Regions from separate parts of the Pseudarthrobacter sp. CC12 genome, predicted to be linked through region 1. Evidence: predicted binding sites of a transcription regulator. Region 1 holds the regulator's gene; each other region holds the start of a gene.
The links. Region 1 encodes Rex, which represses fermentation and respiration genes when NADH is low (regulators of the CRP and FNR family bind a similar motif). Its sites were predicted from a motif close to CTTGTGAANNNNTTCACAAG; they were not measured.
Positions count from the first base shown of each region.

Region 2: the regulator Rex is predicted to act here: its motif matches at 3,536-3,555, upstream of benA (benzoate 1,2-dioxygenase large subunit).
Region 3: the regulator Rex is predicted to act here: its motif matches at 4,503-4,522, upstream of PV772_RS20455 (glyceraldehyde-3-phosphate dehydrogenase).
Region 4: the regulator Rex is predicted to act here: its motif matches at 4,897-4,916, upstream of araB (ribulokinase).

Region 1 is NZ_JARDJH010000021.1:44,251-51,843, reverse strand. Features, by position in the region: gene PV772_RS14750 (helix-turn-helix domain-containing protein) at 59-271, shown strand; gene PV772_RS14745 (AURKAIP1/COX24 domain-containing protein) at 423-521, shown strand; gene PV772_RS14740 (HAD-IB family hydrolase) at 582-1,400, opposite strand; gene PV772_RS14735 (glutaredoxin family protein) at 1,479-1,733, shown strand; gene PV772_RS14730 (redox-sensing transcriptional repressor Rex) at 1,744-2,448, shown strand; gene PV772_RS14725 (hypothetical protein) at 2,518-3,300, opposite strand; gene PV772_RS14720 (hypothetical protein) at 3,297-3,428, opposite strand; gene PV772_RS14715 (YceI family protein) at 3,523-4,071, opposite strand; gene PV772_RS14710 (histidine phosphatase family protein) at 4,287-4,967, shown strand; gene PV772_RS14705 (TlpA disulfide reductase family protein) at 5,021-5,581, shown strand; gene PV772_RS14700 (cytochrome c biogenesis protein CcdA) at 5,597-6,352, shown strand; gene PV772_RS14695 (cytochrome c biogenesis protein ResB) at 6,352-7,593, shown strand, end outside.
Region 2 is NZ_JARDJH010000034.1:22,000-29,592, forward strand. Features, by position in the region: gene PV772_RS18655 (aldehyde dehydrogenase family protein) at 1-272, opposite strand, end outside; gene PV772_RS18660 (TetR/AcrR family transcriptional regulator) at 373-999, opposite strand; gene PV772_RS18665 (benzoate/H(+) symporter BenE family transporter) at 1,071-2,348, opposite strand; gene catA (catechol 1,2-dioxygenase) at 2,440-3,321, opposite strand; gene benA (benzoate 1,2-dioxygenase large subunit) at 3,650-5,035, shown strand; gene benB (benzoate 1,2-dioxygenase small subunit) at 5,069-5,605, shown strand; gene benC (benzoate 1,2-dioxygenase electron transfer component BenC) at 5,729-7,300, shown strand; gene PV772_RS18690 (1,6-dihydroxycyclohexa-2,4-diene-1-carboxylate dehydrogenase) at 7,300-7,593, shown strand, end outside.
Region 3 is NZ_JARDJH010000044.1:19,238-26,830, reverse strand. Features, by position in the region: gene cysK (cysteine synthase A) at 1-239, opposite strand, end outside; gene msrA (peptide-methionine (S)-S-oxide reductase MsrA) at 305-829, opposite strand; gene PV772_RS20480 (Nif3-like dinuclear metal center hexameric protein) at 929-1,852, shown strand; gene PV772_RS20475 (C4-type zinc ribbon domain-containing protein) at 1,913-2,650, shown strand; gene PV772_RS20470 (peroxide stress protein YaaA) at 2,679-3,443, opposite strand; RNA gene rnpB (RNase P RNA component class A) at 3,501-3,888, shown strand; gene PV772_RS20460 (TspO/MBR family protein) at 3,933-4,466, shown strand; gene PV772_RS20455 (glyceraldehyde-3-phosphate dehydrogenase) at 4,738-6,216, shown strand; gene PV772_RS20450 (hypothetical protein) at 6,282-6,491, shown strand; gene PV772_RS20445 (HNH endonuclease family protein) at 6,616-7,413, shown strand; gene def (peptide deformylase) at 7,435-7,593, opposite strand, start outside.
Region 4 is NZ_JARDJH010000042.1:10,953-18,545, forward strand. Features, by position in the region: gene PV772_RS20080 (LacI family DNA-binding transcriptional regulator) at 1-659, opposite strand, end outside; gene araA (L-arabinose isomerase) at 703-2,223, opposite strand; gene PV772_RS20090 (L-ribulose-5-phosphate 4-epimerase) at 2,269-2,997, opposite strand; gene araB (ribulokinase) at 2,994-4,754, opposite strand; gene chvE (multiple monosaccharide ABC transporter substrate-binding protein) at 5,023-6,150, shown strand; gene mmsA (multiple monosaccharide ABC transporter ATP-binding protein) at 6,258-7,593, shown strand, end outside.

The DNA of each region.
Region 1 (7,593 bases):
GCATTGGCACGTACCTGGGGTCACTGTTGTCCATCCGTCAGCAAAGGAAAATAGGGAAATGTCGGCAGAACAGAACTTCTCCAACGCGAAGTTCCTGACCGTGGCTGAAGTGGCCGAGGTCATGCGCGTCTCCAAAATGACTGTTTACCGCCTGGTCCACTCCGGCGAAATGCCCGCGGTGCGCTTCGGCCGCTCCTACCGGGTCCCCGAAAACGCCGTCGAACAGTACCTTAAGGGCGCTGTTGTGGACGGCCACAGCGAGACCGCCTGAGGCGGCCTGTCCTGAGCCGCTCCCGATAAGCGGTACCCTGTTAAGGAACGTTTTACGTCATTGTAAGAATCTGTCAGTTGTTCAGTTCGTAGCTTTGTCCACGGACATTTCCCATCAGGCAGGTACTGCATCTAGTTTGTAAGGAACTTTCGTGGGTTCAGTTATCAAGAAGCGTCGCAAGCGTATGGCCAAGAAGAAGCACCGCAAGCTGCTTCGCAAGACTCGTCACCAGCGCCGCAACAAGAAGTAGCAATACTTCGAACAGCGTGAAGATGCCCGTCGCCCTCCAAGGCGGCGGGCATTTTTTTGGCTACGCCCGGGGGCCGCGGATGCGGGCGAAGCCTTTCCAGAGGCCGTAGATGGCGCCGCCGAAGGTTGCTGCCTTGAGGCCAAGGGTGGCGGCGCGGCGGCCGGCGCGGAAATCGTAGACCGGCCAGTTCCGGTCGCGGGCGTGGCGGCGGAGCTTGGCGTCCGGGTTGATGGCAACCGGGTGGCCTACCAGCGAGAGCAGCGGAACGTCGTTGTAGGAATCGCTGTACGCCCAGCAGCGCTTGAGGTCCAGGTCCTCCTGGTCCGCGATGGCCTGCACGGCTACCGCCTTGGCCGAACCGTGGAGGATGTCTCCCACCAGGCGTCCGGTGTACATACCGTCCGACACTTCCCCCACCGTGCCCAAGGCCCCCGTCAGCCCCAGCCGGGTGGAGATCACCGTGGCCACTTCGATGGGCGTGGCCGTTACCAGCCAGACGCGGCGGCCCACCCGGAGGTGCTGTTCAGCCAACGCCTTGGCACCTGGCCAGATCCGCGACGCGATCATCTCGTCGTAGACCTCTTCGCCCAGCGCCTTGATGTCGTCAACGGTGATGCCGGCGGCGAGGGTCAGGGCCGAATCGCGGACCGCATGGACGTCGTCGATGTTTTCCCCGCGCGCCACGAACTTGAACTGCTTCCACGCGAACCCGGCAGCCTCAGTGAGCGTAAACGCCCCCCGCTGGTGCATCTTGCGGGCCACATGGAAGAGGCTGGCACCGCGCATCAAGGTATTGTCCACGTCGAAAAACGCCGCCTCACCGGGCTGCGGGGCAGCAACCGGCCGTGTAACGACGGCAACGTATTTCTCCTCGGGCATGGACTTGAGTCTAGTCAATCCACATGGCCGGCGCGGTCGGCGTCAACTGCACGGCGCGAACGGCGATACCGTTAAGCCATGGCCACCCCCCGCGTCGTCCTGGTCACCAAAGCTGAGTGCCACCTCTGCGAAGAGGCGCGCGACGCCGTCGGCCGGGTCACTTCCGCGTTGGGCCTTGAATGGAGCGAAGAGCTGGTGGACAACCAGCCCGAACTGCGCGAGCGCTACGCAGAAGAGATTCCCGTGGTCCTGGTGGACGGGGTGCAGCGCGACTTTTGGAAAATCGACGAAGCCCGGCTGGAACGCGTCCTGCGGCGCGCCATGGCCAAGTAGGGGGATGCGAATGACGTCCTTGGATTCAACCCCCCAGCCTGTGCCGGACGTGCCGGATGCCGCGGGCTCACCGGCCAAGCAGATTCCTCCCGCCGCCGTGGCCCGGTTGACGCTATACCTGCGTGCCCTGAATACGTTGCTGGCCGAGGGGGTTGAGCGTGTTTCGTCGGAATCGCTCGCGGAAGCCTCCGGCGTCAGTTCCTCCACGCTGCGCAAGGACCTGTCCCATGTGGGGTCCTACGGGACCAGGGGAGTGGGCTATGAGGTGCAGTACCTGAGCCGCCACATCGCTGCGGCCCTGGGGCTGACCCATGACTGGAAAGTGGCCATCGTCGGAGCCGGAAACCTGGGCAAAGCACTGGCACGCTACGGCGGCTTCGAATCGCGGGGCTTCGACGTGGTGGCCATTTTCGACGCGGACCAGATGGTGGTGGGCAACGAGGTGGGCTGGCTGCGGGTCAGCGACGTGGCAGACCTCGAGACCGTCCTCCACCGCACCGGGGCCAACATGGTGGTGCTGGCACTTCCCGCGGCGGTGGCCCAGGGCATCTGCGACCGGGTGGTGGCGGCCGGTGTGCACAGCGTGCTCAGCTTCGCTCCCGTCATGCTGCAGGTCCCTGAAGGAGTGAACCTCCGCAAAGTGGACATGGCCACCGAGCTCCAGATCCTGGCCTATCACGCCCAACGAGCGCAGGCGCCGGGACAGCCGGCCTGAGCCCCGGTTTAAAAGCGGTGGCCCGGGATGCTGGACATCCCGGGCCACCGCTGCGTTCTGCCGTAGGCGTTACCGCCCGTAAGGGTTGCCGAAACCGCCGGAATAGGGGTTGGCGAACGGCTGCTGTTTCCGGAAGTACGGGGCAGCGGCCGGGAGGTAGAGCAGGACAATGGCGGCGATGCCCAGGACCGTCCCGAGCGTTCCGAAGGTGGGGACCCCGAACAGGCCCAAAACGGAGAGCGCTGCAAACACGGTTCCGAGGATGCGTGCCCAGTTTTTGCCCTTGCGGACAAAGAACGCCACCAGCAGGTAGAGCGCGACGCCGATGATCGCGAAGACCACCAGCGTGCCGGCGATGACGCTCTTGATGTCGTCATACGTAACGGCCGCTCCGCTGGCTTTCACCTGCTGCTCAAAAGCCTGACGGAACTGTGGGTCATCGAGCTGGGTGAGGCCGGCGAGCACGGAAACGACAAAGATCACGGCGGACGCGATCAGCAGCCAGAACGAGATGTTCACCAGTTGCGGGATGCCGTTGCTTCCCGCCGGCTGGGGCTGCTCCGAGGGGTATTGGCCGTACGGGGACTGGCCATACGGCGACTGCCCGTACTGGGGAGCATTCTGGCCATATTGGGAACCGTACTGCGGCGCATTCTGGCCGTACTGCGGTGCTGCCGGGGGCTGCGAGCCGTATTGGGGCTGGTTCTGGCCGTACTGCGGTGCGTTCTGGCCGTACTGGGGCGCGTTTTGGCCGTAGCGCGGCTGCTCGGGTCCGGGCTGCTGGCTGCCGGACTGGGCATTGCCGGAATAGGGGTCTTGGGGCGCGGGAGGCGGGACGGGAGGAGTACTCATGGGCGTTCCTTCTGCAGGTCGGGATCCGGGTGGGCTGCCGGGATTCGGTCCTCAGCCTTCCCCCCAGCATGGCTTAGCTCCACCGTACCCCCGGCGGCGGGGATGTGGGTGATGCGGGCGGTATTCACGCGCAGAACTGTGACCTGGAACGGCGCCTTTAAACAGCGCACCCCGGCGCCGGGCCGGGAAAGGCCTGGTGCCGGGGTGCCCCGGATGGGGAAGTTATGCTGCGGGGGCGATGAAGGCAAGCTCCAGGTTGATGGCAACCTTGTCGCTGACCAGGACGCCGCCGGCTTCGAGGACGGCGTTCCAGGTAAGGCCGAAGTCCTTGCGGCTGATGGTGGTCTCGGCGGTCAGGCCGGCGCGGGTGTTGCCGAACGGATCGACGGCCACGCCGTGGAGCTCGGTCTCGAGGGCCACGGGGCGGGTGACACCCTTGATGGTGAGGTCGCCCTGGAGCTCGTAGGCGTCGCCCTTGGGGACGATCGCGTTGGAAACGAAGGAGATCTCCGGAAACTTCTCGACGTCGAAGAAGTCTTCGCCGCGGACGTGGCCGTCGCGGTTGGCGTCGCCGGAGTCGAAGCTGGCGGTCTTGATGGTGGCGTTGACCTTGGAGTCGGCCACGTTCTCGGCGAGGCTCAGGGTGGCCTCGGCTTCCTTGAACTGGCCGCGGACCTTGCTGATGCCGGCGTGCCGGACGGTGAAGCCGATCTCGCTGTGGGAGTTGTCGAGGGTCCAGGTGCCGGTGGTGACGTCTGCGGGAAGTGCCATGATGTTGCTCCTTGGTGTGAATGCCTGCTGTGGTCCTGCGGTTGAATCTTCATCGGTTGAAGCCTCAACTATCTTGCTGCATCCAGTATAAACATGCGTTTGCATGTTTTGTTCCCGCTTTCGGAACATTTCTTCAGAAACTTAAGTTCTACTCTTTGTAGAAAGCGCGTCCCGGAGATTTCGGATCGCACGCCATCTTTGAGAAACTGGTAAACATGCCCCAAGCCACTGTCCATCTGCTCCGCCACGGCGAGGTCCACAATCCCGACGGCGTTCTCTACGGACGGCTCCCGGAATTCCACCTCTCCGAGCTGGGGCAGGAGATGGCCCGGACCCTGGCCGAGCACTTCCGGCAGCGCGCCGAGCGCGGCGCCCGGATTACCTACCTGGCCGCCTCACCGCTTGACCGTGCGCAGGAAACCGCGCGGCCGACGTCGGAAGCGCTGCGCCTGCAGATCCACACCGACCAGCGCATCATCGAAGCGGAAAACTACTTTGAGGGCATGAAGGTCACCAGGGCTGAACTCCGCCGGCCAAAGCACTGGCCTCGCCTGGTCAACCCGCTGCGCCCGTCGTGGGGCGAACCGTACAAGGAGCAGGCGGCAAGAGTGGCGGCTGCGGTGCAGGACGCACGGCTGCGCGCCATCGAACTGGCCGGCGGCGACTTTGGTGCCGCTGGCCCCGAGGCCATCCTCGTCAGCCACCAGCTTCCAATCTGGGCGGCACGGCTGAGCGCGGAGGGCCGGCCGCTGTGGCACGACCCGCGCAAGCGCGAGTGCACCCTGACATCCCTTACGTCCCTGGTTTTCGACGACGACGGCTCGCTTTTGCGGGTCGAGTACAGCGAGCCTGCGGCGTCCCTTCTTCCCGGTGCCGCCAGCACCCCTGGAGCCTAGCAGTGAGCAACAACAACCTTCCCTCGCGCCGGAGCCTGCTCTCGGCAGGCGGCATGGCCCTGACCGCGCTGACCCTTGGCCTGTCCGGCTGCGCACAGGAGGATGCCCTGGCCAAGCAGGCCAAGGCCGGCGACAACAAGAACTATGTTGCCGGCGACGGCTCCGTAACCGAGTTCGCCGCCGGGGACCGCAAGGAAGCCGTGCAGATCCAGGGAGCGCTTTTCAGCGGCGCCGCCGTGACCCCCGCAGACTTCCAGGGCAAGGTCAGCGTCCTGAACTTCTGGTTCGCCGCCTGCGCGCCGTGCCGCGTGGAGGCGCCGCTCCTGGAGGAGCTGCACCAGGAGTTCAAGGACCAGGGCGTGCAGTTCTTCGGCGTCAACCTCCGGGACGAGAAGCCCACGGCCGAAGCGTTCGAGAAGACCTTCAACCTGACCTACCCCAGCTTTGACGACAAGGACGGCAGCGTCCTGCTCTCCGTGTCGGGCCTGGTCCCGCCCGGCGCCGTACCCACCACGCTGGTGCTGGACAAGCAGGGCCGCGTGGCCTCCCGCGTCCTCGGGGAAATCGAGAAGGGCACCCTGAAAGCCCTCATCACCGCCGCCGTGGCGGAATAGGGACGGGCCGGGACCGTGAACAGCCCCTTCGCCGAAGCCATCCTCAGCGGCTCCCTCCTGCTCGCCATTCCGGTGGCCCTGCTGGCAGGACTGGTGTCCTTCCTTTCGCCGTGCGTCCTTCCCCTGGTTCCCGGATACCTGGGCTACGTGACCGGCCTGAGCGGCGTGGACCTGCAGAAGCAGAAACGCGGGCGGATGCTTGCGGGCATTGGGTTGTTCGTCCTGGGCTTCTCCGCGATCTTCGTCCTGCTGGGCGGTGCATTCGGCCAGCTGGGCACGCTGATTACGGGCAGCCAGAATGCCTGGATCACCCAGCTCCTGGGCGTCCTGGTCATCATCATGGGGATCGTCTTCATGGGCGGTTTCAGCTGGCTGCAGCGTGACGCGAAGATCCACGCCAAGCCGCCCGCCGGGCTCTGGGGAGCGCCACTGCTGGGCCTGACCTTCGGCCTGGGCTGGGCCCCGTGCATCGGCCCCACCTACTCCGCAGTGCAGCTGCTCAGCCTCTCCGGCGGATCCTCTGCGGCCAAGGGGGCTTTCCTGGCCTTTGTCTACAGCCTGGGACTTGGCATCCCGTTCCTGCTGATCGCCCTGGCCCTGCGCCGGGGGATGGGCGTCATGGCGTTCTTCCGGAAGCACCGCGTGGCCATCCAGCGGACCGGCGGCGGGATCCTGGTGGTGCTCGGGATTTTGATGGCCACCGGGGTGTGGGGTGCCTGGGTGACCGGGCTGCAGTACTGGTTCCAAACCGATGTGAAGTTGCCGATCTGATGAGCGAGCGTGTGAACGTAAAGAAGAAGCAATCCGCCCCTGTGGCAGAGGCGAAAGCCCAGGCCGCCCTTCCGGCCCTGGGACCCAAGGGCATGCTGCGGTGGGCCTGGACCCAGCTGACCAGCATGCGCACCGCGCTGTTCCTGCTGCTGCTCCTGGCCGTGGCCGCGGTCCCGGGATCACTGTTCCCGCAACGCCCGGCAAACCCGGCGGTGGTAACCCAGTACATCAAGGACCACCCTGACTACGGCAAGCTGCTGGACTCCCTGCAGCTCTACGACGTCTACTCCTCGGCCTGGTTCTCGGCGATCTACCTGCTGCTGTTCATCTCCCTGATCGGCTGTGTGGTACCCCGCGCCATCGCCCACTACAAGGCCATGCGCTCCCAGCCGCCGCGGACCCCGCAGCGCCTCTCCCGGCTGCCCGAATACGGCACCCTGGTGATCCCCTCCGGTGCTGCCATCCCGTCGTCGGACGCCATCAACGGCGCGGCCCGGGTGCTGCGGAAACGCGGCTACCGGGTGGAGGTCAGGGATGCCGACGGCGCCCTTCCGTCCCTGGGTGCCGAACGCGGCTTCATGAAGGAAGTGGGCAACCTGGTCTTCCACACCTCGCTCATCGGCGTGCTGGTGTCCGTGGCAGCCGGCGGCCTGTTCGGGTACAGCGGCCAGCGCATCCTGGTCGAAGGCGACACGTTCGTGAACACCCTGGTGGGCTACGACCAGTTCAACCCGGGAACCAACTTCCAGCCCAGCCAGCTCCAGCCCTACTCGCTGCAGCTGGACAAGTTCAACATCACGTTCGACCGTGAATCCAAGGGCAAGTTCGGCCAGCCCATCGACTTTGCCGCCACGGTAACCACCAAGGAAAACCCGGACGCTCCGCCCAAGCAGGAGACCCTGAAGGTCAACGACCCCGTGAGCCTGGGAGGCACCAGCATCTACCTCACCGGCAACGGTTACGCCCCGGTGGTGACTATCCGGGACGGAGCGGGCAACGTGGCCATGCAGGGCCCGGTGGTCGCAAAGCTGCAGGGCGAGAACTACTACTCCTCCGTAGTGATCAAGGTCCCTGACGCCCAGCCGGACCAGCTGGGCTTCGTGGGCTTCTTCCTCCCCACCGCGTTCGTCACGGACAAGAATGTCTCCTTCAGCGCCGACCCCGAGCTGTTCAACCCGCAGCTGACCCTGAACTCGTACTACGGCGACCTGGGCCTGAACAAGGGTGCCCCGCAGAACGTC
Region 2 (7,593 bases), on a different contig from region 1:
GCGACCTTCAGGAGGAAGGCGCCCCGCTCCGGTGCCGGGACGCTGGACCAGACGCCGGAGTCGAAGGCGGCGCGGGCGGCCGCGATGGCGCGTTCGGCGTCCTCCCGGCCCGCCTCCGAGACGGTGGCCACCAGCTCGCCGACTGCGGGGTTGCGGATTTCACGGACGGCGCCGGACGCCGCTGGCTCCCATTTGCCGTTGATGAACAGGGAGGAGGCAGGCTTGATTTCGGTGCTCGGGACGGCTTCCTGGGCCTGTGTGGCGTAAGTCATAGGAAGGACAGTAGTGCAAGTTGAACGAGTGTTCAATAGATTTCTTGAACACTTGTTCAATGCTTCTTGCGCCGCTACTGTTGCCCCTGGAGCGGGTGTTTCAGGGCCGGAAGGGAACCTGGCCGCCGGCGATTTCGTCCGGAACCGGTGCGAACGCGATCTGCTCCGTGCGTGCGATGCTCCGCTGGATGGAGGCCGTGTCCACGCCCAGCAGCGCGGTCAACCACATCCCGTTCTGGATGACCACAATGTCCGAGGCGCGCTCCCTGCAGGCCTCCCAGGCCAGCCCTGGCCTGGCGCTGGACACCAGGGCCGCGAGCCCGTCGATGTACCGGTCGAAGGCGGCGGCGTTGATCTGCGCGTAGTCCTCGTCCGCCTGGGCAAGGGCCCACAGGTGCAGGCGCAGGGACAGGTAGCGCGTGGTCAGCAGGTCAGCTCCGGCAACGCGCCGGAGCGCCCGGCGCAGCTGTTCATCCGGGGCCACCGACGGGTCCGGGGCGACGAGTAAAAGGTCATGCTCATCCACGCGGCGCAGGGCAGCACGGATCAGGGTGGTCTTGTCGTCGTAGTAGTAGTTGACCAGGCCCAGCGCCACGCCGGCCTCGCGTGCGACGGCGCGCATGCTCACGCCGGAAATCCCGTGGCGGGACAGCAGGTCCATTGCCGCTTCGAGGATGCGGGCCTGCCTGTCCACTTGTTCGCCGGAAGTCACGGCATTGGTCCCCATCTGGCCAGACTATTGCCTGACGGGCCGTGCGCGCACTTCCGGGGTCCGGCCAGCGGGCGGTCAGCACGGTATCAGGGCTGGGCGTGGTCGGCGCGCTCCAGCAGGCGGGACACCCCGTAGCCAATCACCAGGCCCCAGAACGCTGCATGGATGTTGAAGAGGTTCATGCCGGAGATGGTCACCACGAACGTCACCAGCGAACCCAGGGTGAAGCTGGTGGCGAACGCCGTCACGAAGGCCTGCTGAAGGGCCCGCAGCATCGCGATGCCACCCAGCGCCAGGACGAACTCCTTGGGCGCGGCCAGCATCAGCCGGGTCAGCGTGGGGGCAAACGCTGCGAACACCAGGGCCAGTAGGCCGTACGCCACGGCCGCCGTGTATTGGCGCTCCCTCTTCCCGGACGACGTCAACAGGGCGTTGGTGGGACCTGTCACGCAGGCCGAAACGGCGCCGAAACCGGCGTTCAGCACCGAAAAGGCGCCGGACGCGATGGCGAAGGCATTCACCGGCGGACGGTGGCCGGCGGCGCGGAGGACGGCGATGCCCTGGCCGTTCTGGACAAACAGCACGGTGAGGGCCAGGGGAACCACCAGCTCAAGCTGGGAAGCCCATGTGAATGCAGGGGCGGTAAAGACCGGGGTGGCCAGGAGCGGTCCGCCGGGCGGGAGGTTGAACTGCACGCTGGCCGCCACGGCGACGCAGCCTGCCACCAGGGTGCCCAGGACCGGCGGCAGGTACCTGCCAAGCCTGGGAACTGCGGTGAGGACCAGGAAGGCGGCCACCATCGGTGCAGCCACGGCCGGATTGTCCTGGGTGGAGGCAACGATGTCTGTGCCGAATTTCAGGAACACCGCGGCGACCATGGCCATCACGAGCGGCATGGGCACCAGCGCCATTGCTTTGCGCACCACGCCGGTGGCGCCCAGGGCGAGGATCAGCACGCCGGAGGTGAAGAAGGCCCCGACGACTTCGGCGAAGGCCAGGTGCTGAAGCGAAGGTCCAAGGAGCACCGTGCCGGGGATGGACCAGGCGAAACCCAGGGGCTGCCGGTAAATGAGGGACATCAGCAGCGTGGCCGCCCCGCCGGAAAACAGGATGCCAAAAACCCAGGACGACAGCTGGCCCTGGGTCAGGCCGCCCGCTGTTCCGACGGCCAGGGTGACGGCGATGGGTCCGGACGCCGCGAAAATGAGCCCGATGGCCCCGTTGGAGACATAGGACAGACCCAGGTCGCGAAGAATCCGCCGCGGGCCTGCGGGCCGGACCCCCGGCCGCTCCAGCAGGGGTTCCGGCGCCGGCGGGGCCGGCTCAACAGAGCTTGCGGTCGGATGTTGGCGGGGGTGGCTCATCGGGGCTCCTGGCTGGGGCGGAAAAACCGGAGGCGCTCCGAAGCATCAGCTCCGGAGCGCCTCCGCGTGGGGGTATCTCCCAGTTTGCGTGCTACTTCTTCTGGCCCTGCTTGGCCAGGACGTAGCCATAAACTACTTCCTCGCCCTTTCCGTCGGTACGGGGGCGGGGGTCCAGCATCAGTTCGGGCTTCACGGCCGAGGCGATGTCGTCAGCATTGTGGGGATCGCCGGGGAAGTAGAGCTGCTGGGTGACCGGCTCGTAGCCTGGTGCGGACACCTTGATGTGGATGTGCGCGGGACGCCAGGCGTGCCAGCCCGCGGCGCTGATCAGCTGCCCGCAGGCCCCGTCCGTGGGGATCTGGTAGGGCGCCGGACGCATGGTGTTGATTTCGAACCGGCCGTCGTCGGCGGCCTTGACGGTGGCGCGGAAGAGCCACTCGGGCATGCCCGGGGCGTACTGGGAGTAGAAACCGGCGGCGTCCGCATGCCAGATTTCCACCTGGGCACCCTGGATCGGGTTGCCCTCGGTGTCGGTGAACTGGCCGGTGAACCGCAGCGGGGTGCCCTCCTCGTCGTCGCGCATTTCCACGGTGGCGGGCGTCTGGAGTTCCGGGGAACCGGGAACGTAGTAGGGACCCTCGATGGTGCCCACGGTGCCGGGGCGGTCCTGGGAGTTAACGTCCTCAACGGTGTGTTCCAGCCAGACGTCGAGGAACAGCGGCCATTCACCGTCCGTGCCCACCTTGATCAGCCAGGCTTTGAGGGCGTTGTATTCCTCGTAGGTGACCTGGTGTTCGACGACGATGTCGTTGGCGGCCTTGATCAGCGCGCCGGCCAGCAGGCTTACCCGTTCCTTGGATACATCCACCTGGGCGAGCTTGCCTGATGCGGCGAAGCGTTCGGTTGCCTTGGAGCCTGCTTCGACGGCGGTGCCTTCGTTTTCCGTGCGGCTGTCCGTTGGGGTTTGGGTCATGACGGTGTCCACCTTCTTCATTGAATGGGACAGGAAGGGCTCCTGCTCCCCACGCGGCCTGCGGGGCGGGACGTTCCACCTGCCCTGCTCGGCACCGCGTGATCTCGGTCTCAATCGTAGGCCGCAGATAAGGACGCTACAAATATCAACTAGGCTCCTTTTGAGTCATTATCAGTACATAAAGACACCCTTGGTGGAACCTAGGTATTTGCCTGATGTGAGGCCAATCACGAGCGGCAAGAATTGCTGGACAACGTCCGCCGCCGAAGCCTCTTCCCGAGTGGACCTCCGCCTGTCCGTCCAGCAATCTCCAATGAAGGAGCACGCCATGACCGAGAACCTGATCCATGCCCGCGAGGTCCTTGCCGACGCCGTGATCGACGACCGCGAGAACGGCGTCATCCGGGCCAAGCGCGAGATCTTCACCGACCAGGAGATCTTCGAACTCGAGATGAAGCACATCTTCGAAGGCAACTGGGTGTACCTCGCCCACGAGTCGCAGATCCCCAACGTGGGCGACTACTTCACCACCTATATCGGCCGCACCCCCGTGATGATCACCCGGGACAAGGATGGGAAGCTGAACTGCCTGGTCAACGCCTGTTCGCACCGCGGTGCCATGCTGTGCCGCCGCAAGACGGACAACCGCACCACCTTCACCTGCCCGTTCCACGGCTGGACCTTCAAGAACTCCGGGGAACTGCTGAAGGTCAAGGACTCACGGAACGCCGGCTACCCCGAGACCTTCAACAAGGAAGGCTCGCACGACCTCACCAAGGTGGCCCGTTTCGAGTCCTACCGCGGCTTCCTGTTCGGCTCGCTGAAGGCTGACGTCCTCCCGCTCGAGGAACACCTTGGCGATGCCACCAAGGTCATCGACTCCATCGTCGACCAGTCGCCCGAAGGCCTGGAAGTCCTGCGCGGCTCGTCCACCTACACCTACGACGGCAACTGGAAGGTCCAGGCCGAGAACGGCGCCGACGGCTACCACGTCACGGCCGTGCACTGGAACTACGCAGCCACCACCGCCCGCCGCAGCGCCGGAGACTCCGCCAACAAGACCAAGGCCATGGACGCCGGCAAGTGGGGCAAGGTCAAGGGCGGCTTCTACTCCTACGACCACGGCCACCTGCTGCTGTGGCAGGAATGGACCAACCCCGAGGACCGTCCGCTCTGGGACCGCCGCGACGAGCTTGTGGCCAAGTACGGCGAGGAAATGGCCAACTTCATGATCAACATCTCGCGCAACCTCTGCCTGTACCCGAACGTCTACATCATGGACCAGTTCTCCTCGCAGATCCGCCACTTCCGGCCGATCTCCGCGGACCAGACCGAGGTGACCATCTACTGCATCGCCCCCAAGGGTGAGTCCCAGGAGAACCGCTCCAAGCGCATCCGCCAATACGAGGACTTCTTCAACGCCACGGGCATGGCCACGCCGGACGACCTCGAGGAATTCCGCTCCTGCAACAAGACCTACTGGGCCACCAGCGCCCCGTGGAACGACATGACGCGCGGCTCCACCCACGAGATCACCGGTCCGGACGAGCAGGCGCAGGCCCTGGGCATGACCCGGGTGATCGCCTCCGGCGTGCGCACCGAAGACGAAGGGCTCTACCCCATCCAGCACGGGTACTGGAAGGAAGTCATGGACCGGGCCCTGGCGGAGGAAGAGGAGCGTTCCGCCCTGGAATCCGTTCCCGTCACCGCCTGAGAGCCCGCCGGAACCACAGAGAGCGCAGAACCCATGACCAACCTGACCCACACCGCCCCGGTCCTGAAGACCGCGGAGGAGACCGCAACCCTTGAAACGGTCCGGGCGTTCCTGTACCGGGAAGCCCGCCTGCTGGATGACCGCCAGTTCGATGAATGGCTCGAGTGCTACCACCCGGACTCCGAATTCTGGATGCCGGCCTGGGACGTGGATGACCAGCTGACGCAGGACCCCCAGAACGAGATCTCCCTGATCTACTACGACAACCGGGGCGGCATCGAGGACCGGGTCTTCCGGATCAAGACCGACAGGTCCTCCGCCACCTCCCTCCCCGAGCCGCGAACGGGCCACAACATCACCGACGTCGAAGTGTTGTCTAACGACGGCAGCAAGGTGGAGGTGCGCTTCAACTGGTTCACCCTGTACTTCCGCTACAACACGACGGACACGTACTTCGGCACCAGCTTCTACACGATCGACCTTTCCGGCCCCCAGCCGGTGATCCTGAAGAAGAAGGTCGTCCTGAAGAACGACTACATCCACCACGTGGTGGACGTCTACATGATCTGACCTCCCGCGCCGGCGCCCGGACTACCCGGGCGCCGCACGGCCTGTCCCATTCCGTGCCCGCCGGGCACGCCAGAACTTTTTTCCCCGGACGCGACGACGCGCCCGCCCAGTCAGGAGGACCCCATGGGCCACAAAGTAGCCCTCAGCTTCGAAGATGGCGTTACCAAAGTCATCAAGGTCGGCGACTATGAGACCGTCATGGACGCGGCCTACAAGGCGCGGATCAACATTCCGTCGGACTGCCGCGACGGCGCGTGCGGCACCTGCAAGGCGTTCTGCGACTCCGGCTCCTTCGACCCGGGCGACTTCATCGATGACGCCATGACCGAAGAGGAGCTCGAAAAGGGCTACCTGCTGACGTGCCAGGCCGTCCCGGAGTCGGACCTGGCCATCCAGATCCCGGCCACGTCCGAGTCGGCCAAGACGGCGGCCGCCACCTTCAGCTCCACTATCAAGGAACTCAACCGGCACACCGACACCACGGTCTCTTTCACCCTCGAGGTGGAGAACCGGGACGCACTGGCGTTCCTGCCGGGCCAGTACGTAAACCTCAAGGTTCCCGGAACCGACGCCGAGCGCTCCTACTCCTTCAGCAGCGGCCCCGAGGTGGACGATGCGTCCTTCATGGTCCGCGTGACCCCGCAGGGTGCCATGTCCGAGTACCTGCGGGACCGCGCCGCGGTAGGCGATGCCATCGAATTCGCCGGCCCCTACGGATCCTTCTTCCTCCGCGAGCCCAAACGGCCCCTGCTGCTCCTGGCCGGCGGCACCGGCCTGGCCCCGCTGCTGTCCATCCTCGAGAAGCTTTCCGAGAACCCGCCGTCCACCCCGGTGCACCTCATCTACGGGCTCACCCGCGAGGCGGACATCGTGGGCCTGGACTGGCTCCGCGCCTACGAGGCGAAACTGCCCGGCTTCACCTGGGACTACATCGCCTCCGAGCCCGGCACCTCCGCCCCGCATACCGGCTACGTCACCCAGATCATCGAACCGAAGCACCTCAACGAGGGCGACGTGGACATCTACCTCTGCGGGCCGCCGCCCATGGTCAATGCCGTCTCCAAGTGGCTGGACGCCGAAGGCATCAAGCCTGCCAACTTCTACTTCGAACGATTCGCACCGAAGGAAACCACCGGCGGCGACGCCGAGACGGGTGCCCCGGCGTCGGCCGGGAAAATCCAGGCCGACGGGGACACCATGACCCGCGGCGAGGCCGTGTCCTCGCTGGAGACCGGCCGGCTGGATTTCCGCAAGGAAGACAGCTTCGCCCAACTGGACGCCCGCATGGGCCTGGAGCTTGCGGTCAGCGAACTGCTGCTGGGGCGGCTCAGCGGGGAGCAGCTGCGCCAGTTCCGCCGCCTGGCCGAAGCCACCGCCGGTTCGGTGCGGGACGGGAACATCACCGACCCCGACGAGTTTGCGCGCACCAACGAGGAATTCCACGAGTACCTCTTCATGATCTGTGACAACCCGATGCTCCTGGAGTCCTACCGCCGCCTGGACGTCCACGCCCAGATGGCCGCCGCCTTCGAAGCCGGCACGCCGATCTTCGGGCGCGTCACGCAGGACCACCTCGACGTCGTCGACGCCTTTGAACGCGGGGACAAAGCCAGGCTGCGCGAAGTCATCATGGCCCACGCCCAGGATGCCAAGGGGACCATGGTCGGTGCCATCGACGCCAAGGCCGCACACTGATGGCTGCGCCGTACGCAGGGCAATACGTGACCCCGGGCAGGTTCGGCGGCAAGGTCGCCGTCGTCACCGGTGCTGCCCAGGGGATCGGCCAGAAGGTGGCCGAGCGCATCGGCGCCGAGGGCGGCGCCGTGGTCCTGGTGGACCGCGCGGACCTGGTCCACGACGTTGCCCGCGGCATCAACGACGCAGCCAAGGCGTCGGGGTCGGGCGGGTCGGCCACGTCCGTCACCGCGGACCTGGAGACCTTCGCCGGCGCCACCCAGGCCATCAAGGCCGCGCTCGCGGCCCACGGG
Region 3 (7,593 bases), on a different contig from region 1:
AGGGCGATGCCCGTGTTTCCGGAAGTGCCTTCGACGATGGTTCCGTCGGGCTTCAGGGCACCGGACTTTTCCGCGGCGTCGATGATGGCCACACCGATGCGGTCCTTGACGCTGTTGGCCGGGTTGTAGAACTCCAGCTTCACGGCAACGGTGGCGTCCAGTCCCTCGCTGAGCCGGTTCAACCGAACCAGCGGGGTTCCGCCGACCAGCTGCGTTACATCGTCATAGATCCGTGCCATGTACATACGCCTATCTCTAAGGGGTGGATACTGAGGTCAGCCTAACGAGGCCGCGTAACGGTGGGCTAAGCGTTAAGCCATGCAGAGTAATATTTCCGGGCCTTGGCCAGCTTAGGGTTGATGATCACCTGGCAGTACCCCTGCTCCGGGTGCTTGGCGTAGTAATTCTGGTGGAATTCCTCCGCCACATGGAACCGCGGGAGCCGGCTGACCTCTGTGACGATGGGGTGCGCCCATAATGCCTGGTTGCGGTCGATCGCCTCTTCGAAGAGGATCTTCTCCTCCGTGGTCTCGTAGAACATCGAGGAGCGGTACTGGGTGCCGACGTCGTATCCCTGGCGGTTCAGCGTGGTGGGATCATGCAGGGCGAAGAACATGTCCAGGACCACCTCCGCGGGGATGATGTCCTCATCGAAGGTCACGGCCACAACTTCGGCGTGGCCGGTGGTTCCACTGCAGACCGAGTAGTAATCCGGCTGCGGATCGTGTCCGCCGGTGTAGCCGGACACCACTGAGGTGACGCCCTTGGTCCTCTGGTAGACGGCGTCCAGGCACCAGAAGCACCCTCCGCCCAAAACAAAAGTTTTCATGACCTCTTCAATGGTTGACGGCGCCGGAAGATTCCCCGGCACCCCGGCCCAGTGCCGCAAACTGCGGCGGCGCGGGGCCAATGGGGTAAAACTAAGACTATGGAACCTGTGGACACCGACGTTAGCGGCCAGGAAGATCACGACGGCGACGCCTCTTCCGGCACGCCGGCCGCGGCCGGTTCCGCGGACGCCCCCACATTGGCCGAACTGCTGCTTGCGGTTGAGGAGCTGTGGCCCGAATCCCTGGCGGAGAACTGGGACGAGGTGGGGCTCGTGGCGGGCCATCCCTCGGCACCGGTCACGAAGGTGATGTTCGCGGTCGATCCCACCCTGGAAGTCATTGAGGAAGCGGTCGAGTGGGGAGCGGAGCTGCTCATCACCCACCACCCGCTGCTGCTGAAGGGCGTCACGTCCGTGGCAGCCACGTCGGCAAAGGGCAGGGCGGTCCACCGGCTTATCGAGTCGGGGACGGCACTGCTGACCGTGCACACCAACGGCGACTCCGCCGTCGGGGGTGTCTCCGATGTCCTGGCCGACGCCCTGGGACTTCAGGATGTCGCCCCCCTGACCGTGGCGGCCAACGGGCTGCCGGAGGAGGGCATTGGGCGGGTGGGGGACCTCGCGGATGCCATGAGCCTGGGTGACTTCGCGGCCCGGGTCTTCGGAATCCTTCCCTCCGTGGCCGGGGGCGTGCGTGTCTCCGGGGACAAGGACGGGCTGGTGCGGCGCATCGCGGTCTGCGGTGGTGCGGGGGATTCGCTGTTCAACGAGGTGCGTGCCAGCAACGCCGACGTCTACGTCACCGCTGACCTCCGCCACCACCCGGCGTCGGAAGCGCGGGAGGCCGCCGCCAACGGACGGCCGTACCTGGTGGACGTGTCGCACTTTGCGAGCGAATGGCTCTGGCTGCCAGCCGCGGCCGCGGCCCTGGGCAACGTCCTGGCCGACCAGGGCCATGACGTGGAGATCCTGGTCAGCACCACCAACAGCGATCCGTGGGACTTCATCCTCACTCCCGGCTAGAGTCTAGGAAGCGCCGGTTCGGTGCCCGGCCAAGGCCGGAAGAATCTAGCGGAGGTAAACGTGGCCAAGGCAGCACCGGCGGAACAGTTGAAGTTGCTCGAACTGCAGGGCCTTGACGCCAGGTTGAAAGGCCTCACCAACCGCCGCCGCACGCTCGAAAACGATCCCCGCATCAAGGACCTCGAGGCCGCCCTGTCCGTCGCCAACGGTGAACTGGGCGCGGCCAAGGTGGCCGTGCACGACGCCGAGGCTGCGCTGAAGCGGGCCGAGGCCGACGTCGAACAGGTTGCCTCCCGGATCCAGCGTGACGAAGCGCGGCTCAACAGCGGCACCGGCCTGTCCAAGGACCTGGTGGCACTGCAAAAGGACATTGCGTCGCTGAACAAGCGGCGCTCCGACCTTGAAGACGTGGAACTGGAAGTCATGGAGCGGCTGGACTCGCTGCGGGAACGGCAGGCGGCCCAGCAGCAGATTGTCGACGACATCCAGGGGTCCTTTGGAACCATCAGGGCCGAGCTCGATGCGGCCCTGGCGGACGTGGAAACGGAAGCGGCAGGGCTTCGTACCCAACGGGGCGACTTTGCCCAAGGCCTGGACGCGGGCCTGCTGGCAATCTACGAAAAAACGCTCGCGAAGCGCGGGGTGGGCGCCGCGCGGCTCTTCCACGGCACCTCGGAAGCCTCGGGCATGAAGCTCAGCCCGGGCGACCTCGCCGAGATCAAGGCAGCCGCTGCCGACGACATCGTGTTCTGCCCGGACTCCGGCGCCATCCTGGTCCGTTCGGACGAGTGGTCCTGACCGGACTGCAAGGCAACCTGCCGGACGGTCAGCCCGGCAGGATGATGTTCAAGGCGTGCGGTTTGCGTGCGGTGCCGGGCACCAGCTCCGCCTCCCACTTTTCGCGGGCAGCCTTCAGAAGGTCCGACGGCGCCCCGGGGGCCTTTCCACGGCGCACCAGCAGGTGCCGCGCCAGTTCGCCGCGGGTGTGCTTGGCGAAGTGGCTCACCACCTTCCGGACTCCTCCACTTTCGGTGAAGACGTTGACCGTGACGGTCTGCTGCGCCGGCGGAGCCCACGCTGCCGCATAGGTGCTGGACCGGCAGTCCACCAGCAAGTGCCCCTGCGCTGCGGCGCTGAGGGTATCCCCAAGCTGTTCCTTCCAAAACGGAGCCAAGCGCCCGACGTCGGGCAGGGACGTGCCCATTGACAACCGGTAGGCGGGAACGCTGTCGCCAAAGCGGAGGGCTCCCCACAACGCCGAGATCACCAGGACGGACTCATCGGCCTTGCGTCGCTGCACCGGCGTCAGGCTCCGGTAGCCGAGGGCGTCGTAGAGGACACCCGAGTAGATGCTGTGGGCGGGGGCCGCCGGCTCGGCGTGCAGGCGGGTATTGCGCTCGACGTCGTCCCGCAGCGATGCCCCGACGCCCAACAGGGCGAGGGCGTCCTGGTGGGCGCTGACCGTGCCAAGCGCCTCGAGGACCTTCGCGCGGTACGGGTTGAGCTCCGGGAAGCCCAGGGCGGTCCAGTCGACGGCGGGACCGCGGAGCGCCGGCGTCTTGCCTTCGGAAGGGGGAAGCAGAATCAGCACCGTCCGATCCTACCGGCGACAAAAGCGGCCGGTGGCGCCGGTAGACTGGGAGCCGGATGGGACAGCCAGACGGCCGCGCGCCACGCAAGTGGCTCGAGGAACGTCCGGGCTCCGCAGGGCAGGGTGGTGGGTAACGCCCACTCGGGGTAACCCGCAGGCCAGTGCCACAGAAAACAGACCGCCTGCATTTCCGGCCCCGGCCGGGGAGGGCAGGTAAGGGTGAAACGGTGGTGTAAGAGACCACCAGCTTCCCGGGTGACCGGGAAGGCTAGGTAAACCCCACCCGGAGCAAGGCCAGACAGGACACGTTCGAGGGCTGCCCGCCCGAGTGTCCGGGTAGGCCGCTGGAGGGTGCCGGCAACGGTACTCGTAGATGGATGGCCGTCGCTCCCTCGCCGGCAACGGCAGGGGAGAACAGAACCCGGCGTATCGGCTGTCCCATCCATAAACCGCGTTTGACCACGCGCGATGCGTCGGGGATCCTGAACCGTGCCCGCAATTCCTGAAACCCGTACCGCACCCGCAGCGGGCGTTCCCGGCATCCGTTCACAAGGCCTGGCGCTCGCCGGATTCCTGGCCCTTTCGGCGCTGGCCTGGCTGCTCTCCTCGGTCCCGATCATCCTCAACTCCGGCGGCTGGTACGCAGGCTCCGTGAAAGCGCCGTGGATGCCGCCGTCGTGGATGTTCCGAGGCACGTGGATGCTGCTGTATGCGGGCGTGGCCACCGCGGCGTGGCTGGTCTGGCGCAAAGGCCGCTTTGCCGGCGGCACCCGCTCCTGGTACGTAGCCCAGTTGCTGCTCAACGCCGCCTGGCCGGTGACCTTCTTCGCCCTGTACCCAGCGCTCGGAGCCGTGGCCCTGTGGGCGGCCTTTGCAGTCATCTGTGCCCTGGCCGCAACCCTCGCGTTCCTGATCCTGAGGTTCGGCCCGGTGGACGCCACCGCCGGCTGCCTGGTGCTGCCGTACTTCTCGTGGCTGGTTTACTGCGCCAGCCTGAACCTGTACTCCGCCATCCACAACTGAGGCGCCCGTCACGGTATCCTTCCGGCGCCGTCCCGCCATGTGAGTGATTTCACGCAGCGCGGGCGTGTTCCCTGGACCGCGCCAAATTAGAATGGATCCCGGACGCAGGAGTTCTACCGCCGAAAATTGCGTCCGCAACCGGCGGTTTTTCTTTGCACGCGATCCAGGTGCCTGGGGGCCATCCCTGCAGGTGCCGGTGCCCCTGGACATCATCAGGTGGCCTACATCCGTGTACGAAGACGTACACGGCTGAACCGAGGAAGGTATTTCTGTGAGCCAGACGTCTGATTCTTGTCTTGATACGTGGATGGGCCGGGAGGCCCTCGCCGAGGCCATGATCCCCGTGATCGGCAGGCTGTACCGCGAAAACAACGTGGTGACCAGCATCCACGGCCGGAGCCTGATCAACAAGTCCACCATGAACATCCTCAAGGCGCACCGCTTTGCGCGCCGGATGAGCAAGGACGAACTGCTCCTGGAGGACACGGCGCCCCTGCTGAACACGCTGGCCGGACTCGAGCTCGGTGCCGCCGCGATCGACATCGCCCGGCTGAACCAAAAATTCAAGGAAGAGGGCAATGGCGCCACCCTTGAGGAATTCCTCCGCGCAGAACTCGCCGAGATCGTGGGCAAGCGGGGCGGCGATGACCGCACCAGCACCGACGTCGTCCTCTACGGCTTTGGCCGGATCGGCCGTCTCCTTGCACGCCTCCTCATCGAAAAGGCAGGCGGTGGCCACGGCCTGCGCCTGCGCGCCATCGTGGTGCGGCGCGGCTCCGACAACGACCTCTCCAAGCGCGCCAGCCTGCTGCGCCGCGACTCCGTCCACGGCTCCTTCGAAGGCACCATCCGCGTGGATGAAGCCGCCAACACCATCACGGCCAACGGCGTCCAGATCCAGGTCATCTACTCGAACGACCCCGCCACGATCGACTACACCGCCTACGGGATCAGCAACGCCCTGGTAGTCGACAACACCGGCCGCTGGCGCGACGCCGAGGGCCTGTCCCAGCACCTGCAAAGCAAGGGCGTGGCCCGCGTCCTGCTGACCGCACCGGGCAAGGGTGAACTGAAGAACATCGTCCACGGCATCAACCACAGCGACATCACGGACTCGGACAAGATCGTATCCGCGGCATCCTGCACCACCAATGCCATCACCCCGGTCCTGAAGGCCATCAACGACAAGTTCGGCGTGGTGCACGGCCACGTCGAAACCGTCCACTCCTTCACCAACGACCAGAACCTGATCGACAACTTCCACAAGGGCGACCGCCGCGGCCGTTCGGCAGCGCTGAACATGGTGATCACCGAAACCGGTGCCGCCAAGGCCGTGGCCAAGGCCCTGCCCGAACTCCTGGGCAAGCTCACCGGCAGTTCCATCCGCGTCCCCACCCCGGACGTTTCGCTGGCCATCCTGAACCTCACCCTTGAGAACGGCACCACCAAGGACGAGGTCAACAACTACCTCCGCGAAATGTCGCTGCACTCGGACCTGCGCAAGCAGATCGACTACATCGATTCACCCGAGGTCGTCTCCACCGACTTCGTGGGCTCCCGCCGTGCCGGCATCGTGGACGGCCTGGCCACCGTGTCCACGGACAAGAACCTGGTCCTCTACGTCTGGTACGACAACGAGTTCGGCTACAGCTGCCAGGTGGTCCGCGTCATGGAAGAGATGGCAGGCGTGAACCCGCCGTCCTTTCCCGCCAAGGAAAGCGCTGCCGCCCTGGCAGCCATCGCAGTCTAGTAACGCTCAGGTCTTTCCCGGCTGGTTCACTGGAATCAGCCGGGAAAGCGGACCACACTGGTGGCATGGACAACGAATCGACACTTCAGCACGAAACCACCCTCGAGCACGCACTCGACGTGGCCAAGGCCAACCATAAGGAAGCCTTGCGCCTGCTGGAACGCGCCAGGGACGCCCATAAGACCGGGGACGTCAGCGATGACCGGGTGCGCCAGCTCGAGAGCCTGCTGGCCGTGGCGGAAGAAGACCTTCGGCGCGTCACCAGGGAACAGTAACCCGGGGCAGCCCCGGGCGCTGTGACCCATCACTCTTCCCCAACAGTGTGGATATCAGTGGCCGGGCGCGCCCTTTGTCCTAGGCTTTTGGGGTGCCCGACTTTCCCTTCCCGGCGTCAGCCCCGTGACCATCAGCTGGTCTGCGTACCGCCGCGCGCGGCGCCGTTCGCGGCAGGCCTGGGTGCTGCTCGCCACCGCCGCCGCAGCCATATTCGTGGCCCTGGTCTGGTTCTTCACCACCGGCCAGTTCGCGGCAGCCGGACCGGCGGCAGATGGCCCCACCGAGGCGCCGGTCTTCGACGCCGCCTGGATGAAACCGGTCCAGGAGCCCAACCCGGTGCCCTCCGGCAGCGCCCTCGCAGCCCTCGACGGCCTGGCCGTGAAAGGCAGGGCGCCCAACACCGGCTACAGCCGTGAGGCCTTCGGACAGGCTTGGCTTGATGTCGACCGGAACGGCTGCGACACGCGGAACGACATCCTTCGCAGGGACCTTGCCGGCGTTGTGTTCTCCGAGGGGTCCTCCTGCAAAGTGACGGCCGGGCACTTCCGGGAACCCTACACGGGCCAGGACGTGGACTTCCGGCGCGGATCCGAGAGCAGCCGCGCCGTCCAGATCGACCATGTGGTGGCCCTGGGTGACGCCTGGCAAAAGGGAGCCCAGCGGCTCACGGCCAAGGAACGCCAGAGCCTGGCCAATGATCCGCTGAACCTCGTCGCAGCGGACGGCGCCGCCAACCAGCAAAAGAGTGCGGGTGACGCCGCTACCTGGCTTCCAAAGAACACGGCAATCCGCTGCCATTACGTGGCCCGGCAGATCTCCGTGAAAGCCGCCTACGGCTTGTGGGTGACGGCGGCAGAGAAAGACGCCATGCGGCGGGTCCTATCCTCCTGCCCCCAGCAGCCCACCATCACCGCAGGCTGACCGGACGCCGCCCGGACACGGTCAGTGGCCAAAGGGGTCAGGGTCCACCCCGGGCATCCAGGTGAGCCCCGGCACGCCCCAGCCGTTCTTCTTGGCCTGCTTCATGGCTTTGCGCGAATACCGGTCCATCAGCCGGTTGACATACAGCTTGCCGTCGAGGTGGTCGTATTCATGCTGGAT
Region 4 (7,593 bases), on a different contig from region 1:
ACCAGGTCTGCCGCGAGCCCGGCCGAGCAGAGGGCTGCCCGCCAGCCCTCGGCGCGGGCTACGGCGTCGATCCAGTCCTGCGGCCCCGCAACGTGTCCAATCCGGACGTGCCCCTGGGCGATGAGATGTTCCACCGCCAGTTCGGCGCCGCGCCGCTGGTCCACCTTGACCCCGCCCACGGTGTCATTGCCGTCAGGTCCCACGGCCACCACCGGCACTCCGATGGGCAGTTCCGCCAGGGCAGCCAGCGTTTCCAAATGCGGGACGATGACCACGATTCCGTCCACCGACTGGTCCAGGAAGTGCCGGACGGCGTCCAGGATCGCGTCCCGGGTGACCTCGCGCAGCGCCGCGACGCTGACGAAGTAGCCGGCATCCCGCGCAGCCCGTTCCACCCCGAGCAGGGTATTGGCCGGGCCGTACTGCGAAAGCTCGCTGCCCAGGACACCGATGATCTGCGAGCGCCGGGTGACCAGGCTTCGGGCGGCAGAGTTGCGGCGGTAGCCGAGTTCCGCGATCGCAACTTCCACCTTCCGGCGGGTGCCGGGACTCACGTTGGGGTGGTTGTTGACCACCCGTGAGACGGTCTGGTGCGATACCCCGGCACGTGCCGCCACATCCTCGAGCCTGGGCAGCCGCCGCGGGACGCTGTCCGTCACGGGGTTCCCGTCCCTGGCCGCCGCCGGGACCTTTGCCACCGGATCAGATCCCGCCGGCCAGTTTGTAGTAGGCGGCGTTCCAGTTCAGGTCCTTCTTGAACTGGCGGATGGTGGTGCCCTGGTCGATGGTGAGCAGTTCCGTTTTGGCTATTTCGGCGAAGTCCTCGAAGACGTCCATGCCCACCTGGGTGGAGAGCACGGTGTGGTGGGCTGCGCCGGCGGTGAGCCAGGCGGCGGCGGAGGTTGCGAAGTCCGGCTTCGGCTGCCAGAGAGCGCGGGCCACGGGGAGGTTGGGCAGCGGCTGGTCGAGCGGGACGACGTCGACGGCGTTGGCCACCAGGCGGAACCGGTCCCGCATGTCGGACAGGGCGACGACGACGCCCGGGGATGCGTCGGCGTCGAACACCAGTCGGACCGGGTCTTCCTTGCCGCCGATGCCCAGCGGGTGGATTTCCAGGCGCGGCTTTGCTGCCGTCAGGGAAGGGCAGACTTCGAGCATGTGGGCGCCCAGGATCTTCTCGGACCCGGGCTCCAGGTGGTACGTGTAGTCCTCCATCAGGGAGGCACCGCCGGGCAGGCCCGCGCCCATCACCTTCGCGGCGCGCACCAGGATGGCGGTCTTCCAGTCGCCTTCGGCGCCGAACCCGTAACCGGCGGCCATGAGCCGTTGCACGGCGAGCCCGGGCAGCTGGCGGAGGGCACCGAGGTCCTCGAAGGACGTGGTGAACGCGGCCGAACCATTGGCTTCGAGGAACCTGCGCAGGCCCAGTTCGATCCGGGCGCCGTACCGCAGCGATTCGTGCCGGGCCGCGCCTGCGCGAAGCTCCGGCACCACGTCGTAAAGGTCCTCATACTCGGCCACCAGCGCGTCGACGTCGGACTCCGCCGCGCCGTGGACGGCGTCCGCGAGTTCGTTGACGGACCAGGTGTTCACCGCAACGCCGAACCGCAGCTCGGCCTCGGTCTTGTCGCCTTCGGTGACGGCGACGTTGCGCATGTTGTCGCCAAAGCGGGTGAGCTTCAGGGTGCGGACGGCTGCCCAGCCAGCGGCGGCGCGCTGCCAGGATCCCACCTGGCGGGCGACCTCGGGGTTGGAGACATGCCCGACGACGGTCTTCCGGGCAATGCCCAGGCGGGACTGGATGTACCCGAACTCGCGGTCACCGTGTGCTGCCTGGTTCAGGTTCATGAAGTCGAAGTCGATGTCCGCCCAGGGCAGGTCCCGGTTGGCCTGGGTGTGCAGGTGCAGCAGGGGCTTCCGCAGGAGGTCCAGGCCCTGGATCCACATCTTGGCGGGGCTGAAGGTGTGCATCCAGGCCGTCACGCCGATAACCGAGTCATCGGCGTTCGCCTCCAGCGCGGTGCGGCGGATGGCATCCGAGTCGGTGAGCACCGGCTTCCAGACGATCCGCACGGGCACCGCGGAGGAGGCGTTGAGCTGGTTGGCGATCTCCTGCGACTGCGCGGCCACCTGCTTGAGGACTTCCTCGCCGTAGAGGTGCTGGCTGCCGGTGAGGAACCAGACTTCGTAGCCGTCGAGGGAAGTGGTTGCAGCGGTACTCATGATTCTCCTGGAAAGATTTTCTGGCCGGTTGGTGGCCGGTGCGTGTTATTGGCCGTAGACGTTCTGGTAGCGGGCGTAAAGGGAGTCGATGTGGGCCTGGTCGATGGGAAGCGGCTCGCCCAGCTGCCGGGAAATGTGCACGGTGCGCGCCACTTCCTCGCACATGACGGCGGCCTTGACGGCGGCGCGGGCATCCTTGCCGATGGTGAAGGGGCCGTGGTTCTGCATCAGGACGGCCGGGGACGTGGAATTCTTCAGGGTCTCCACGATCCCATGGCCAATCGAGTCGTCACCGATCAGGGCGAAGGGTCCCACCGGGATGGAACCGCCGAACTCGTCCCCCATCATGGTGAGCACGCAGGGGATGGCCTCGCCCCGGGCAGCCCAGGCGGTGGCGTACGTTGAGTGCGTATGCACCACCCCGCCCACCTCCGGCATGTGCCGGTACACGTACGCGTGCGCGGCGGTGTCCGACGAGGGCGACAGCGCGGGATTGCCCCAGTCCACCGTGCCGCTGCCGCCAACATTGGTGCCCCTGACCGGGGTGCCGTACAGGTCCGTCACGATCATCTGTTCCGGGGTCAGGTCCTGGTAGGCGACCCCGGAGGGCTTGATGACCATGAGGTCGGTGCCCGGCACCCGGGCGGAAACGTTGCCTGCGGTCCACACCACCAGTTCGTAGCGGGTCAGCTCGGCGTGCAGGGCGCACACCTCCGTCCGGATCCGGGCGATGGTTTCCAGGAGGCCGGTTCCGGCGCCTGTTCCGGCGGTCATGCGGACACCCCCACGGTTGCTTTGGCGGCGACGCCTGCTCCGGGCCGGGCCGCCTGGGCGGCCTTGCGCTGGATGGCCTTGAGCCGGTGCATGACATCGTTGCTGCCCCGGCCGAAGTAGTCGTGCAGGGTGCGGTACTCCTGGAACAGTTCGTCGTAGGCGGCCGCGTTTTCCGGGATTGGGGTGTAGACCTCGCCGGGCTCGGCGCCCATGGCCGCGGCGGCTTCGCGGATGTCCGCGTATGCTCCCGCTGCGACGGCGGCGTGGATGGCAGAACCCAGTGCCGGTCCCTGTTCCGAGCCGATGGTGGACAGAGGCAGGCCGGTGGCATCGGCGTAGATCTGCATCAGGAGCCGGTTCTTCAGCAGCCCGCCGGCAACGATGAATTCCTTGACCGGGACTCCGGCGTCGCGGAAGGCGTCCACGATGGTGCGGGTTCCAAAGGCCGTGGCTTCCAGGAGGGCGCGGTAGGTGTCCTCGGGCCTGGTGGCCAGGGTTTGGCCCACCACCATGCCGGATAGCTCGTGATCCACCAGGACCGAGCGGTTTCCCGAATGCCAGTCGAGCGCGATCAGGCCGTGCTCCCCGATGGCCTGGCGGGAAGCCAGTTCGGTCAGGTACTCGTGGATCCCCAGCCCGGCGTCCTTGGCGGCCTGGTGGTATTCGGGCGGGACGCCGTGCCTGGTGAACCAGCCAAAGATGTCCCCCACCCCTGACTGTCCTGCCTCGTAGCCCCACAGGCCCGGAACGATTCCACCGTCCACGGCGCCGCACATGCCCGGCACTTCCCGCAGTTCGCTGCCGTTCATGACGTGGCAGGTGGAGGTGCCCATGATCGCCACCAGCTGGCCGGGCTCCACGGCCTTCGCGGCCGGGGCGGTGACGTGGGCGTCAACGTTTCCCACGGCCACCGCGATGCCCTCCGGCAACCCGGTCCAGGCGGCGGCCTCCGCCGTCAGGGTGCCGGCGGCATCACCCAGCCGGCCGATGGTGTGCTCCAGCTTGGAGCTGACAAAATCCTTGAAGTCAGGGTTGAGGGCGGCCAGGAACTCTTCAGACGGATACCGGCCGTCCTGGTAGATGCCCTTATAACCGGCGGTGCAGGCGTTGCGGACATACCGGCCGCAGAGCTGCCAGACGATCCAGTCCGCCGCCTCCACCCAGTGGTCCATGGCGGCGTAGGCCTCCGGATCCTCCTCCAGCAGCTGCAGTCCCTTGGCGAACTCCCATTCGGAGGAGATCAGTCCTCCGTAGCGGGGAAGCCAGTCTTCGCCGCGTTCGGCGGCGAGCCGGTTGATCCGGTCGGCCTGGCCCTGCGCAGCATGGTGGCGCCAGAGCTTTACATAGGCGTGCGGACGGTTCGCGAAGCCGGGCAGTTCGTTCAGGGGTGTGCCGTCGGCCGTGACCGGCACCATGGTGCAGGCGGTGAAGTCGGTGGCAATACCGACGACGGCGGCCGGGTCGATCCCGGCGTCGGCCACGGCGGCGGGGACAGCGGTACGGAGGACGTCCCGGTAGTCGTTGGGCACCTGAAGTGCCCACTCCCCGGGAAGCCGGGCGCCGTCGTCGCCCGCTGTATCCCGGGGCAGGACGTCGGTGACCACCGCGTGGGCATACTCATGGACGGCGCTGCCCAGTTCCTTGCCGTCCCGGACACGCACCACCACGGCGCGGCCTGAAAGGGTTCCGTAATCCACTCCGATGACGCAGTGGTCATGGCTGGGCTCGGAGCTGGACGTGGTCAGCGCATCTGGCATGGGGGTTGCCTCCGTCCGGGAGGCATGGGCCTCATTACCGGGTTTGTAGGGGTCAGGGTGGAGCTACGTGCTGCAGCTAGTGTGAACGCTAACAAACTGGAAGTCAATGAGCTGGAAAGTTTTCGGGGATTCCGGCTGGACACTCTTGTTAGCGTTCACAAATCAGTCTATATTGAACCGACACATCAACAATGTGGCCAGGACCAGGGAGCATAGGTGCTGCCTGGTCCACCAACGCTTCGTGGCAGTGCTGCCGCGGAAGGAGAAAATGGTGAGAATCAAGAAACTGATGGGCGCGGTGGCCCTCGTCGTCGCCCTGACGGTGGGCGCCACCGGTTGTGGCTCCCGCGGCGGGGCCAGCGAATCCAGCGGTGCCGCGAAGCCCAGCGATTCACTGGTAGGCATCTCGATGCCGACGCAGACTTCCGAACGGTGGATCGCCGACGGCGCCAACGTGGAAAAGTCCCTGAAGGACCTCGGCTACAAGACAGACCTCCAGTTCGCCAATGACGACATCCCCACCCAGGTCTCGCAGATCGAGAACATGCTGACCAAGGGCGCCAAGGCCCTGATCATTGCCGCCATTGACGGCACCACCCTGACCGACGTCCTGGCCAAGGCCAAGGAGCAGAACGTCAAAGTGATCGCATACGACCGCCTCATTAACGGCACGCCGAACGTCGACTACTACACCACGTTCGACAACTACACTGTGGGCGTCCAGCAGGCCACTTCGCTGTTGACCGGCCTCGGCCTCGTTGATGCCAGCGGCAAGAAGGTCGACGGCAAGGGCCCGTTCAACATTGAGCTCTTCGCCGGCAGCCCCGACGACAACAACGCCAACTTCTTCTGGACCGGCGCCATGGACACCCTCAAGCCGTACATGGACGCCGGCACCCTGAAGGTCCCCAGCGGCCAGACCAAGTTCGAACAGGCCGCCATTCTTCGCTGGCAGGCCCCCGTGGCCCAGAAGCGCATGGAGGACATCATCACCTCCGCCTACAGCTCAGGCACCAAGCTGAACGGCGTCCTGTCCCCGTATGACGGCCTGTCCATCGGCATCATCTCGGCCCTCACCAGCACCGGCGGCTACGCCAAGGGCAGCCTCCCGGTTGTTACCGGCCAGGATGCCGAAAAGGGCTCCGTCAAGTCCATCATCGCCGGCGAGCAGTACTCCACCATCTTCAAGGACACCCGCCAGCTCGGCGCGCAGGCCGTCAAGATGGTCGATGCAGTGCTGAAGGGCCAGGAACCGGAGACCAACGACACCAAGACCTACAACAACAAGGTCAAGGTTGTCCCGGCCTTCCTGCTGAAGTCCCTGATCATCACCAAGGACAACTACAAGAAGGAACTGATCGACTCGGGTTACTACAAGGACTCCGACGTCAAGTAGTCAGCGTCCGGAGGCTGTGGCCGGACCTCCATCCGGCCACAGCCCCTCCCGCCGCCTCCTGCAGCAGCAGGACGGCCCAGCTCCGACCAGTCAGTGGGAATTGACCGATGAACACACCCATTCTTCAGATGCGAGGAATCACCAAGACGTTCCCGGGCGTGAAGGCCCTCCAGGACGTCACCCTGGACGTAAACCGCGGCGAGGTCCACGCCATCTGCGGCGAAAATGGAGCCGGCAAATCAACGCTCATGAAGGTGTTGTCCGGCGTCTATCCACACAACTCCTTTGACGGGGAGATCCTCTTCGAAAACGAACCGTGCAACTTCTCCAGCATCTCGGACAGCGAGAAGCGCGGAATCGTCATCATCCACCAGGAACTGGCCCTGAGCCCGTACCTCTCCATCGCCGAGAACATCTACCTGGGCAACGAACAGGCCACCAACGGTTGGGTGGACTGGCGCAAGACCAACCTGGAGGCCGCCAAGCTGCTGGCCCGCGTGGGCCTCGACGAAAACCCCGTCACACCGGTGCAGCACATCAGCGTGGGCAAGCAACAGCTGGTGGAGATCGCCAAGGCCCTGTCCAAGGAGGTGAAGCTGCTGATCCTGGACGAACCCACGGCCGCCCTCAATGACGAGGACTCCGGCCACCTCCTGGACCTGATCCTCCACCTGAAGGGACAGGGCGTCACCAGCATCATCATCAGCCACAAACTCAATGAGATCCGAAGGGTGGCGGACGCCGTCACCATCATCCGGGACGGCAAGACCATCGAGACCCTACGGCTCGACGAAGGCCAGATCACCCAGGAGCGGATCATCCGCGGCATGGTGGGCCGCGACCTTGAAAGCCTGTATCCGGACCGTGAACCGAACATCGGCGAGGAAGTCCTGCGGATCGAGGACTGGTCCGTGCGCCACCCCCAGGACCACAGCCGCATGGTAGTCAACAATGCCAACCTGCACGTCAGGAAAGGCGAGGTGGTAGGGCTGGCCGGCCTCATGGGCGCCGGGCGCACCGAGCTTGCCATGAGCGTCTTCGGCCGGACCTACGGCACCGCCACCTCCGGGAAGGTCTACAAGTACGGCGAGGAAATCAACACCGCCACGGTGTCTGACGCCATCAGGCACGGCATTGCCTACGCCACCGAGGACCGCAAGCACTACGGCCTGAACCTTATCGAGGACATCAAACGGAACATTTCCCTGGCATCACTGCGCAAGCTGGCAAAACGCGGCTTCGTGGACAAGAACCAGGAGACGGTGGTGGCCAACGGCTACCGCAAGAGCATGAACATCAAAGCCCCGTCGGTGGCTGCCGTTACCGGGAAGCTGTCCGGTGGAAACCAGCAGAAGGTGGTTCTCAGCAAATGGATGTTCTCCGATCCCGACGTGCTCATCCTTGATGAACCCACCCGCGGCATCGACGTCGGCGCCAAGTACG